3 regions of the Streptomyces sp. NPDC002499 genome follow, and region 1 is predicted to be linked to each of the others. Evidence: riboswitches for the same ligand, from Rfam matches in the RefSeq annotation. Region 1 holds a riboswitch; each other region holds the start of a gene.

Region 1 (3,552 bases):
GGGGCGGGAGATGTCGCCGGCCAGGATCGGCGGCCGGACGTAACGGGTGCCGTAGGACTGCACCCAGCCGTGCTGCGTGGCCAGATACCCCGTCAGCTGCTCGGCGAAGTACTGGACCATGTCGTTGCGTTCGGCCTCGCCGTGCACCAGGACGTCCAGACCGGTCTTCTCCTGGAAGGAGATCACCTCCTGGATCTCGGCCCTGATGCGCTCCTCGTAGCCGGCCGTGTCGATCCGGCCCGCCCGCAAGTCGGCGCGGGCGGTGCGCAGTTCACCGGTCTGCGGGAAGGAGCCGATCGTGGTGGTCGGCAGCAGCGGCAGCCCGAGGTGGGCACGCTGGGCCGCGGCGCGCTCGGCGTACGGCTGCGAACGGCGGGCGTCGGCGTCCGTGACGGCGGCGGCGCGGGCCCGTACCGCCGGATCGTGTGTGATCGGCGAGCCCGCACGCGAGGCCAGGTTGGCACGGTTGACGGCGAGTTCGGCGGCGATCGTGTCGGTGCCCTGGGCGAGGCCCTTGGCGAGGGTGACGATCTCGGCCGTCTTCTGCTTCGCGAACGCGAGCCAGCGCAGGATCTGCGGCTCGATGTCGCGCTCCCGGGCGGAGTCGAGCGGTACGTGGAGCAGCGAGCAGGAGGCCGACACGTCGACCCGGTCGGCGAGGCCGAGCAGGGTGCCGAGGGTGGAGAGGGACGCCGACAGGTCGTTGCCCCAGATGTTGCGGCCGTTGACCACACCGGCGACCAGTCGCTTGCCGGGCAGCCCGCCCACGGCGGCCAGCGCGTCGAGGTTGGCCGCGGCGGCCTCGGTGAAGTCCAGGGCGAGCCCCTCGACCGGCGCCTTGGCCAGCACCGGCAGCGCGTCGCCGAGCCGGTCGAAGTACGAGGCGACCAGGAGCTTCGGCCGGTCGGTTTGGCCACCGAGGTCACGGTAGGCGCGCGTGGCGGCGTTCAGCTCGGCCGGGGTGCGGTCCTGGACCAGGGCGGGCTCGTCCAGCTGCACCCAGTCGGCGCCCGCCGCCCGCAGGTCGGCGAGGACCTCGGCGTACACCGGCAGCAGTCGGTCGAGCAGGGTGAGCGGGTCGAAGTCGGCCGGTACGCCCGGGGCGGGCTTGGCCAGCAGGAGGTACGTGATCGGGCCGACCAGCACCGGACGGGCGGTCAGCCCGAGGGTCAGCGCCTCCGCCAACTCCGCGACCTGCTTGGTCGAGTCGGCGGCGAAGACCGTGTCCGGGCCCAACTCGGGCACCAGATAGTGGTAGTTGGTGTCGAACCACTTCGTCATCTCCAGCGGCGCCACGTCCTGGGTGCCGCGCGCCATGGCGAAGTACCCGTCCAGGGCGTCCGCTTCGACGGCCGCGCGGTGACGGGCGGGGACGGCGCCGACCATGACGGTGGTGTCGAGGACGTGGTCGTAGTACGAGAAGTCGCCGGTCGGCACCTCGTCGACGCCGGCCTTCGCCAGCTCCCGCCAGTTGGTGCCACGCAGCTCTGCGGCCGTGGCGCGCAGGGCGTCGGCGGTGACGCGGCCCTTCCAGTAGCCCTCGATGGCCTTCTTCAGTTCCCGGTCCGGGCCCTGGCGGGGGTAGCCGTACACGGTGGCCCGCGCTGCCGCGGCTGCGGTCTTGGTGGTCACGGAGATCTCCTTCGCGAGATGGATCCCTGAGATCCCGGCGACGGGACGCGAGCGCGAAGGGTGACGAAACCGGGCGGGCCCGACCCCGTGCGGCAGTGGAACTGCGCGGTCGTCCGCCTGGTATGTACGCCGACCCGCCCACGAGGTCACCGGGATGTCCGCGCACGATTCGGCCGTACGCGGGCAGTTGGCAGGTCTTCGGACTCGCGGGCACGTCCTCCGGTCTCCCGGCGGACTCCTACTGGCCGTCGCTTCCCAAGCCCTCCGTGGGCCCAGTGCGTATGACGGCGGTCGTTCCCGCTAACCGCTGCGGGGCAGTCCCGGATTCCCACCGGGTTCCCTCTTGCGACGCATCCCGCCTGGCGGACGGGGCGAACCAGCTGCACGGGCCAGCCTACGGGGTGGCGCGGCGGACCGAAGCGCCGCGTCCACCGTCCGGAGGGTGATCCGGCCCACCCGGGACCGGATCAGCCCTGGTCGTGGGCGGGGTTGTCAGCTGGTGAGGACGACGAGTTGCTGGGTCGCCCGGGTCATCGCCACATAGTGGTCGACCGCTCCTTCGATGCCCTCGCCGAACTTCTCGGGGTCGACGAGGACGACCAGGTCGAACTCGAGCCCCTTCGACAACTCGGGAGTCAGTGAGCGGACGCGGGACGTCGCCCGGAACGTGGGATCGCCGATGACGCAGGCGATCCCGTCGTCGTGTGCCGCGAGCCAGGTGTCGAGGACCGAGGGCAGATCCGAGGCGGAGCCGTGGACGACGGGGATACCGCTGCTGCGGATGGAGGTCGGCACGTTGGCGTCCGGGAGCGCGGCCCGGATGACCGGCTCGGCCTCCGCCATGACCTCTTCCGGCGTGCGGTAGTTGATGCTCAGCGAGGCCACGTCGATCCGGTTGAGCCCGACGCGTTCGAGCCGTTCCTGCCACGACTCCGTGAACCCGTGCCGGGCCTGGGCGCGGTCGCCGACGATGGTGAAGCTCCGGGACGGACACCGCAGCAGCAGCATCTGCCACTGCGCGTCGGTCAGTTCCTGCGCCTCGTCCACGACGACGTGCGCGAACGGTCCGGCCAGCAGGTCCGGGTCGACGGTGGTCAGTTCGGCCTCGTCGACCAGGCTGACCTGGGCGTCCTCCCCGCGCAGCATCTTCACCAGGCCGATGCCCTCGTCACCGTCGTCGCCCGAGGTGGACACCGCTTCGATCAGGTTGTCGACGACCTGGGTCATGCGCTCGCGCTGCGCGGCGAGGACGGCCTTGTGCCGACGCTCGCGCCGCGCCGCCTCCGGGTCGCCGAGCCGCTGCCGTGCCGCGTCCAGGAAGGGGAGGTCGGACACCGTCCAGGCCTGGGCCTCCGCGCGCTGCAGCTTCTGCACGTCGTCGCGGTCCAGCCAGGGAGCGCACATCCGCAGATAGGCGGGGACCGTCCACAGATCGCCGACCAGGTCGTCCGCTTCGAGCAGCGGCCACGCGCGGTTGAAGGCGGTCAGCAGCGCTCGGTTCTGCAGCAGCGACTTGCGCAGCAGGGTGGTCGGGGCGTCGCCCTCGTGCTTCTCCATCAGGAGGGTGAGCAGCTCCTCCCAGACCTGCTCGCGCGCCTCGTTGTGCGGGGTGCCGGGTTCCGCCGCGTCGAACGCCACGGCCCAGTCGTCGGCGCTCAGCGGGATGTCCGACCAGTGGGTGGTGACCGTCATCCCCTTGGCGGGCGGCTCCTCGTAGAACCTGACGGCCCTCTCGATCGCCTTCACCAGGTCCGCGGACGACTTGAGGGCGGCCACCTCCGGGTCGCTCTCCTCCTTCGCGGCCGCTCCCTCGGCGACGAGGTCCCGCAGGATGCAGGTCTGCACGCCCTCCTCGCCGAGGCTGGGCAGGACGTCGGAGACGTAGTCCAGGTAGGGCCGGTGCGGACCCACGAACAGGAC
Region 2 (3,552 bases), on a different contig from region 1:
ACGTCGTAGTGGTCGGGGTGCAGGACGCCCCGGGCCGTGCGGGTCTTCTCCCAGGCGGGGAGGGGGCCGTTGCGTTCGGCCAGGTCCGTCGACGCCTCGTACGCGGCGAGCATGATGCGCTCGGCGATGCGGGTGGAGAGGGCCTTGGCCTCGGGGGAGTCGAAGGGCAGGCGGAGTTTGAAGAAGACGTCCTGGAGGCCCATGGCGCCGAGGCCGACGGGACGCCATTTCGCGTTGGAGCGGCCCGCCTGCTCGGTCGGGTAGAAGTTGATGTCGACGACCCGGTCGAGGAAGGTGACGGCCGTGCGGACGGTCTCGTCCAGCCGGTCCCAGTCGATGTCCCGGCCGACCACGAAGGCGCCGAGGTTGACCGAGCCGAGGTTGCAGACCGCGGTCTCGCCGTCGTCCGTGACCTCCAGGATCTCCGTGCAGAGGTTGGAGGAGTGGACCGTGTGGCCCGGCTCGGCGGTCTGGTTGGCGGTGCGGTTGGCGGCGTCCTTGAAGGTCAGCCAGCCGTTGCCGGTCTGCGCGAGGGTGCGCATCATGCGGCCGTAGAGGTCGCGGGCCGGGATGGTCTTGCGGGCGAGCCCGGCGGCCTCCGCCTTGCGGTACGCGGCGTCGAACTCCGCGCCCCACAGGTCGACGAGTTCGGGCACGTCGGCGGGGGAGAACAGCGACCAGACGCCGTCCTCGTTGACCCGGCGCATGAACTCGTCCGGGATCCAGTGCGCGAGGTTGAGGTTGTGCGTACGGCGGGCGTCCTCACCGGTGTTGTCCCGCAGCTCCAGGAACTCCTCGATGTCGGAGTGCCAGGTCTCCAGGTAGACCGCGGCCGCGCCCTTGCGCCGGCCGCCCTGGTTCACGGCGGCGACGGAGGCGTCGAGTGTCTTGAGGAACGGGACGATGCCGTTGGAGTGTCCGTTCGTGCCGCGGATCAGTGAACCCCGGGAGCGGATGCGGGAGTAGGCGATGCCGATGCCGCCGGCGTGCTTGGAGAGGCGGGCGACCTGGTGGTAGCGGTCGTAGATGGAGTCCAGCTCGTCCAGCGGGGAGTCGAGGAGGTAGCAGGACGACATCTGGGGGTGCCGGGTGCCGGAGTTGAAGAGCGTGGGGGAGGAGGGGAGGTAGTCGAGCCGGCTCATCAGGCGGTAGAGCGAGGCGACTTCGTCCAGGGCGCGCGTGCTGTCGTCCTCCGCGAGGCCGGCGGCGACGCGCAGCATGAAGTGCTGGGGGGTCTCGACGACCTTGCGGGTGATGGGGTGGCGCAGCAGGTAGCGGCTGTGCAGGGTGCGCAGGCCGAAGTAGCCGAAGCGGTCGTCGGCGGTGCGGTCGATCAGTTCGTCGAGGCGGGCCGCGTGGACGCGGACGAACTCGGCGGTGCGGTCGGCGATGAGGCCCTCGCGGTGGCCGACGGCGACCGACTCGGTGAACGACGTCACGCCCTGCGAGGCGGCCTCGGCGCGGATGGAGACGGTCAGCAGCCGGGCGGCCACCTGCGAGTAGGCGGGGTCCTCCGAGATGAGACCGGCGGCGGCCTCCGTGGCCAGCTCGCGCAGTTCGGCCTCGTCGGCCTGCGCGGACCGGCCGCGCAGCGCGGCGGCGGCGACCCGGCCGGGGTCGGCGTCGGGGAGGTCGGCGGTCAGCTCGGTCAGGATCCGCAGCAACGCGGTACCGGGGCCGTCGGTCTCCGGCGCGGTGACTGAAGCCGGGTCGGCTGGCGCGATGGTCACGTGGGGCTCTCCCTCGCTGGGCACGGGGGCCAGGCGGAGGGCAGGGGGCAGCCACGAGCGCACGACGGCGTCGCGTCCCCGGCCCATTCCACGAGGCCCGGACGTCATGGCACCCGACCGGCTTGGTCGGGCGCGCTGTCGGCAGGTCCTCGGACTGACGCCCATACGTGTGCGAACACGCATGAGTACACCGTTGCGGGACAGTTCCGGATTCGCACCGGATTCCCCTGCGACGACAGCGAGCATGAGCATACATCTTGTGCTGGGTTGTAGGAGCACCCCTAGATGTTGTGTCGCGCGCCGACTTCGGAGCGTGTCAGAACGTCAACTGATAGGTGAGCAGCACGAAGTCGCCGGCCTCCGGAATGGGGTTCCAGTCCCGTTCCGGGACGCGGACGAAGCCGAGGCGTTCGTAGATGCGGTGGGCGGCGCGCATGGTCGGCTGGGTGGACAGGACGATGCCGGTGCAGTCCTCGGCGGCTCGTGCGCGGTCGACGCAGGCGCGGACGAGTGCCTCGCCGGCGCCCCGGCCGCGGGCCGCCCGGTCGACGGCGAGCATGCGGATCTCGGCCTCGGTGGGGCCGGCCCGCTCGGCCATGTGCGTGCCGGCCGTGACGAAGGTGACCCCGCCGAGGATCCGGTCCCCGTCCGCGGCGACCAGTACGTCGGCGACGGCCGCCCGCTTGGCCACGTCTTTGAGCTCGCCGAGGTACCAGTCGCTCTCGCCGAAGGTCAGCAGGTCGTCCTGGAGGTAGGCCTGGGCGGTGATCTCGCCGAGGGTCTCGTATTCGGTGGGGTGCGCTGCCCGGATCACGATGTCCATGCAGGCGAGTGTGCCCGACGGGTACGACAACGGGCCGCCGGATTTTCTCCGGCGGCCCGATGACCCGTTGACCGGGAGCGTCTAGTGCGAGGTCCCCGCCGTGGCCGGCGGCAGTTCCACCTCCACGCCCGGGTCGCCCGCGTCCGCGGTGTAGTCGCCCGGCTGCGTCTCGTCCACGCCCTCCGGGGCCTTCAGTGCCTTCAGGACGAAGGTCAGGACCACCGTGACGACGACGTTCAGGACGAACGCCGTGAGGCCGATGTAGCCGATCTCGCCGATGCCGGGGATCTCCTTGGAGGAGCCGCCGAAGTGCTTCTGGGTCGGGGAGGCGACGCCGTACGCGGCGGCCGTGCCGTAGATCATGCCGACCGCCCAGCCGGCGAGCAGGGCCCAGCGGTGGAACCAGCGGGTGAACAGGCCGCCGACCAGGGCCGGGAAGGTCTGGAGGATCCAGATGCCGCCCAGGAGCTGGAAGTTGATGGCGACCGTCTTGTCCATCGTCAGGACGAAGACCAAGGCGCCGACCTTCACCAGCAGGGACACCAGCTTGGAGACCTTGGTCTCCTGGGCCGGGGTGGCGTCCGGCTTGATGAAGTCCTTGTAGATGTTGCGGGTGAAGAGGTTCGCGGCCGCGATGGACATGATGGCCGCGGGCACCAGTGCGCCGATGCCGATCGCCGCGAAGGCCACGCCCGCGAACCAGTCCGGGAACATGTCCTCGAACAGCTGCGGGATCGCCAACTGCCCGTTGCTGACCTTCACTCCGGCCGCGATGGCCATGAACCCGAGCAGCGCCAGCAGGCCGAGCATCAGTGAATACAGCGGCAGGATCGTGGTGTTGCGGCGGATCACCTCACGGCTCCTGGAGGAGAGCGTCGCGGTGATCGAGTGCGGGTACATGAAGAGCGCGAGCGCGGAGCCCAACGCCAGGGTGGCGTACGTCCATTGACCCGCCTCGGCCGGCGCGAGGGCGCCGCGCGGCTTGCCGGTCGCCGGGTT
Region 3 (3,552 bases), on a different contig from region 1:
CCCCATGTTCACGATGTCGGTCCGCCGCAGATTGATCTCGGCAGGACTGCCGGCCCCCTCACAGATCACCGCGTCATACGTGCCCCGCAACTCCGCGAGACAGTCGAGCACGGTCCCGAGCAACCGTTCCTGCCGCCCGCCGTGGTAGCCACGCGCACTCATCTCGCCCACGGGCTTGCCCATGAGCACGACCTGGCTGCTCCGCTCGCCACCGGGCTTGAGCAGCACGGGATTCATCAGCGCGGTCGGCTCGATCCGACAGGCCTGCGCCTGCATGGCCTGCGCCCGCCCGATCTCCGCGCCCTCGCGCGTCACGAACGAATTGAGGGACATGTTCTGCGCCTTGAACGGCGTGACCTTCACGCCCTGCCGCACCAGCCACCGGCAGATCCCGGCGGTGACGACACTCTTGCCGGCGTCCGAGGTGGTCCCGGCGACCAACAGCCCGCCGCCGCTCATGACTTGCGCCCCTTCGCGAGCAGCCGCCCGGCGACGCTCACGCCGAGCGCGAGCAGAGCGACGCGCCGGGACAGCCGTACGGCCCGCTCGATGTCCTGTGTGACGACGGCGCGCCCCGAGGCGCCATTGAGGACGGGCCGGTGCTCGACTCGCCCTCCATAGGCCAGCGTTCCGCCCAGCCGCACCCCGAGCGCCCCCGCGAACGAGGCCTCCACGGGCCCGGCGTTGGGGCTCGGGTGCTTGCCCGCGTCGGCGCGCCAGGCGCGTACCGCCCCGCGCGGATCGTCGCCCGCCACGGTCGCGAGGACGGCGGTGAGCCGCGCCCCCGGCCAGCCGGCCACGTCGTCGAGGCGGGCCGAAGCCCAGCCGTAGCGGCGGTACTTGGGCGATTTGTGCCCGACCATGGCGTCGAGGGTGTTCACGGCCCGGAAGCCGACCAGGCCCGGCACGCCCGCCACCGCGCCCCACACCAGCGCGCCCACCACCGCGTCGGAGGTGTTCTCGGCGACGGACTCGACGACGGCCCGGGCGATCCCGTCGGCGTCGAGGGCCTGGGGGTCGCGCCCGCAGAGATGGGGCAGCCGGGCCCGCGCGCGCTCGATGTCCCCGGCCGCCAAAGCCTGCCCGATGGCCCCGGCCTCGCGGGCGAGGGAGGTGCCGCCGACGACGGCCCAGGTGGCGGCGGCGGTCAGCGCGACGGAGGCGGTACGGGAGGGGCGTACGGCGGACGTTGCCGCGGCGGCGAGGGCGACGGCGCCGCCCGCGCACACGGCGGTGTGCAGGGCGCCCCAGCCGCGGTGGTCGCGCCACAGCACCTGCTCCACGGCACCGGCGGCCCGGCCGAACGCGGCGACCGGATGGCCGCGGCGCGGATCGCCGAGCAGATGGTCACCGAGGAGGCCGGCGGTGGCGCCGTACGCGAAGACGCGATCGGCACGCATCGGCTCAGCCGGCCGTCGGGTCGGGCAGAGCTCGGGTGATGGACCTCAACAGGCGGCCGCGCATGGCGAATTGTCCTCACTCAGGGTGTCCGCGCCCTGGTTCGAAGAGAGCGACGGCGAGAGTTCCTGGCTCCCGGGACTACCTACCCCGGTGACAGTGGCGGGACCGCGCCGGAATCACACCGGCTTCCTCTCTTGCCGCCGTACTTGGCCCCGGCAGTCCACCACGGGCCTGGAAGAACCGTCAACTTGCCGCTGACCTGCGACGGGAGAGTGTGCTGAGGCCCACACAGGGCCCGTCGGAGGTCGGCGGACGATCGGTCGAGGAACAGGCGGGGATCAGGCGGGGACGAGTCGGGGGATCAGGCGACGATCAGCGAGATCCCGTACGCCACAGCCGCCGCGCACGCCGCGAAGCAGACGTAGGCGCCGGTCACCGCGAGGGTGGCCGAGCCGCCCTGGGCCGTCGCCCTCTCCTGGCGGGACAGGCCCGCGACGCCGAGGGTGAACAGGGCCACGAGGCCCACAGTGACCACGAGGCTGACGCCGAAGACGGAGCCGAGGGCCGCCCAGTCGATGTGCATGCTGGTGATTCCTTCGTTACCGGTGGGCGGGGATCAGAGAGCGGGGGCGGCCGACGGGGCGGCCGGATCGGCCGCGGGGGCCGCGGGCGCCGGGATGGTGGCCGTCAGGTCGTCGGTGACCGGGCCCGCGGGAGGCGGGGTCACGGCGGCGATCGCCGTGGTCACCACGCCGGGCGGCTCCTCGGTCTCGTTGACGTTGCTGTGGTCGACGACCTCGCGGCGGGAGAGCTTCCAGATGGCCGCGCTGGAGGCGATCAGGAAGACGGCGACGACCGCCGTGCCCCAGTCGCCGAGGTCGGTGACGGACTCGGCGAGCGCGCCCACCAGGGCGGCGGCCGGCAGGGTCAGGCCCCAGGCGACGAACATGCGGGTCGCCGTCGACCAGCGGACCACCCCGCCCTTGCGGCCGAGGCCCGCGCCCATCACCGAGCCGGAGACGACGTGCGTGGTGGAGAGGGAGAAGCCGAGGTGCGAGGAGGCCAGGATGGCGGTCGCCGCGCTGGTCTGGGCGGCGAAGCCCTGCTGCGGCTGAAGCTCGGTCAGGCCCTTGCCCATGGTGCGGATGATCCGCCAGCCGCCGAGGTAGGTGCCCAGCGCGATGGCGAGACCGGCGGAGAGGATGACCCAGGTGGGCGGGTCGGAGTCGGGGGCCACGGCGCCGCCGGCGACCAGGGCGAGGGTGATGATGCCCATCGTCTTCTGCGCGTCGTTGGTGCCGTGGGCCAGCGAGACCAGTCCGGCGGAGGCGATCTGGCCGGCGCGGTAGCCCTTCGCGGCGGCCTTGCCGTCGGCCTTCCTGCCGAGCCGGTAGGACAGGCGGGTCGCGAGCAGCGCGGCGACACCGGCCACGATCGGGGCGGCGACCGCCGGCAGCAGCACCTTGGTGACGAGCGCGTCGCCGTGCACCGCACCGGTGCCGGCCGAGGCGATGGTGGCGCCGATCAGACCGCCCATCAGGGCGTGCGAGGAACTGGACGGCAGTCCGACGAGCCAGGTCACCAGGTTCCACAGGATCGCGCCGACCAGGGCGGCGAAGATGACCTCGGGACGGATGCCGGTCTCGTCGACGAGACCCTTGGAGATCGTGTTGGCGACCTCCACGGAGAGGAAGGCGCCCACCAGGTTGAGCGCGGCGGACATCGCCACCGCCACCTTGGGCTTGAGCGCACCGGTCGAGATGGTGGTGGCCATCGCGTTGGCGGTGTCGTGAAAACCGTTCGTAAAATCGAACGCGAGAGCGGTTACGACCACAATCGCGAGGATCAGCGAGAAGTTTTCCATTTACCCAGGCAATCGTTCGAGGTCATCGGTCCTTTGAACGTAGGCAACCTGAATGAACGGAAAGTGAACTGAGGGGGGCTTGGTGGTGTATGAAACGGGGGGTCGCCGCACCGATCCGTCCCGGCGACCTCGACGACCCCCGCGCCCCATGGCTCAGTAGCCCCGGGCGAACCTCTTCAGCTGGGTCCGGGTCCCGTTGAAGAGATTCTGATCACCCGGCAGGCTGCCGCTGTTGTCGTACTGCCAGAAGGTCCAGTACGACCATCCGGCCGGCAGCGCTCCCGTGT

The links. A riboswitch is a leader RNA that binds a small molecule or an ion and turns the genes downstream of it on or off. The one in region 1 is predicted to bind cobalamin.
Region 2: linked by a shared signal. The riboswitch ahead of ACWD5F_RS39795 (ribonucleoside-diphosphate reductase subunit alpha) and the one ahead of metE (5-methyltetrahydropteroyltriglutamate--homocysteine S-methyltransferase) in region 1 are both predicted to bind cobalamin.
Region 3: linked by a shared signal. The riboswitch ahead of ACWD5F_RS27280 (cobalamin biosynthesis protein) and the one ahead of metE (5-methyltetrahydropteroyltriglutamate--homocysteine S-methyltransferase) in region 1 are both predicted to bind cobalamin.

What each region holds. Positions count from the first base shown of each region.
Region 1 is NZ_JBSFXO010000014.1:78,609-82,160, forward strand. It holds gene metE (5-methyltetrahydropteroyltriglutamate--homocysteine S-methyltransferase) at 1-1,632, opposite strand, end outside; cobalamin riboswitch at 1,805-2,028, opposite strand; gene helR (RNA polymerase recycling motor ATPase HelR) at 2,125-3,552, opposite strand, start outside.
Region 2 is NZ_JBSFXO010000016.1:221,795-225,346, reverse strand. It holds gene ACWD5F_RS39795 (ribonucleoside-diphosphate reductase subunit alpha) at 1-1,730, opposite strand, end outside; cobalamin riboswitch at 1,854-1,982, opposite strand; gene ACWD5F_RS39790 (GNAT family N-acetyltransferase) at 2,047-2,553, opposite strand; gene mctP (monocarboxylate uptake permease MctP) at 2,635-3,552, opposite strand, start outside.
Region 3 is NZ_JBSFXO010000009.1:443,442-446,993, forward strand. It holds gene ACWD5F_RS27275 (cobyric acid synthase) at 1-459, opposite strand, end outside; gene ACWD5F_RS27280 (cobalamin biosynthesis protein) at 456-1,400, opposite strand; cobalamin riboswitch at 1,502-1,641, opposite strand; gene ACWD5F_RS27285 (hypothetical protein) at 1,763-1,984, opposite strand; gene ACWD5F_RS27290 (anion permease) at 2,018-3,265, opposite strand; gene ACWD5F_RS27295 (lysozyme) at 3,419-3,552, opposite strand, start outside.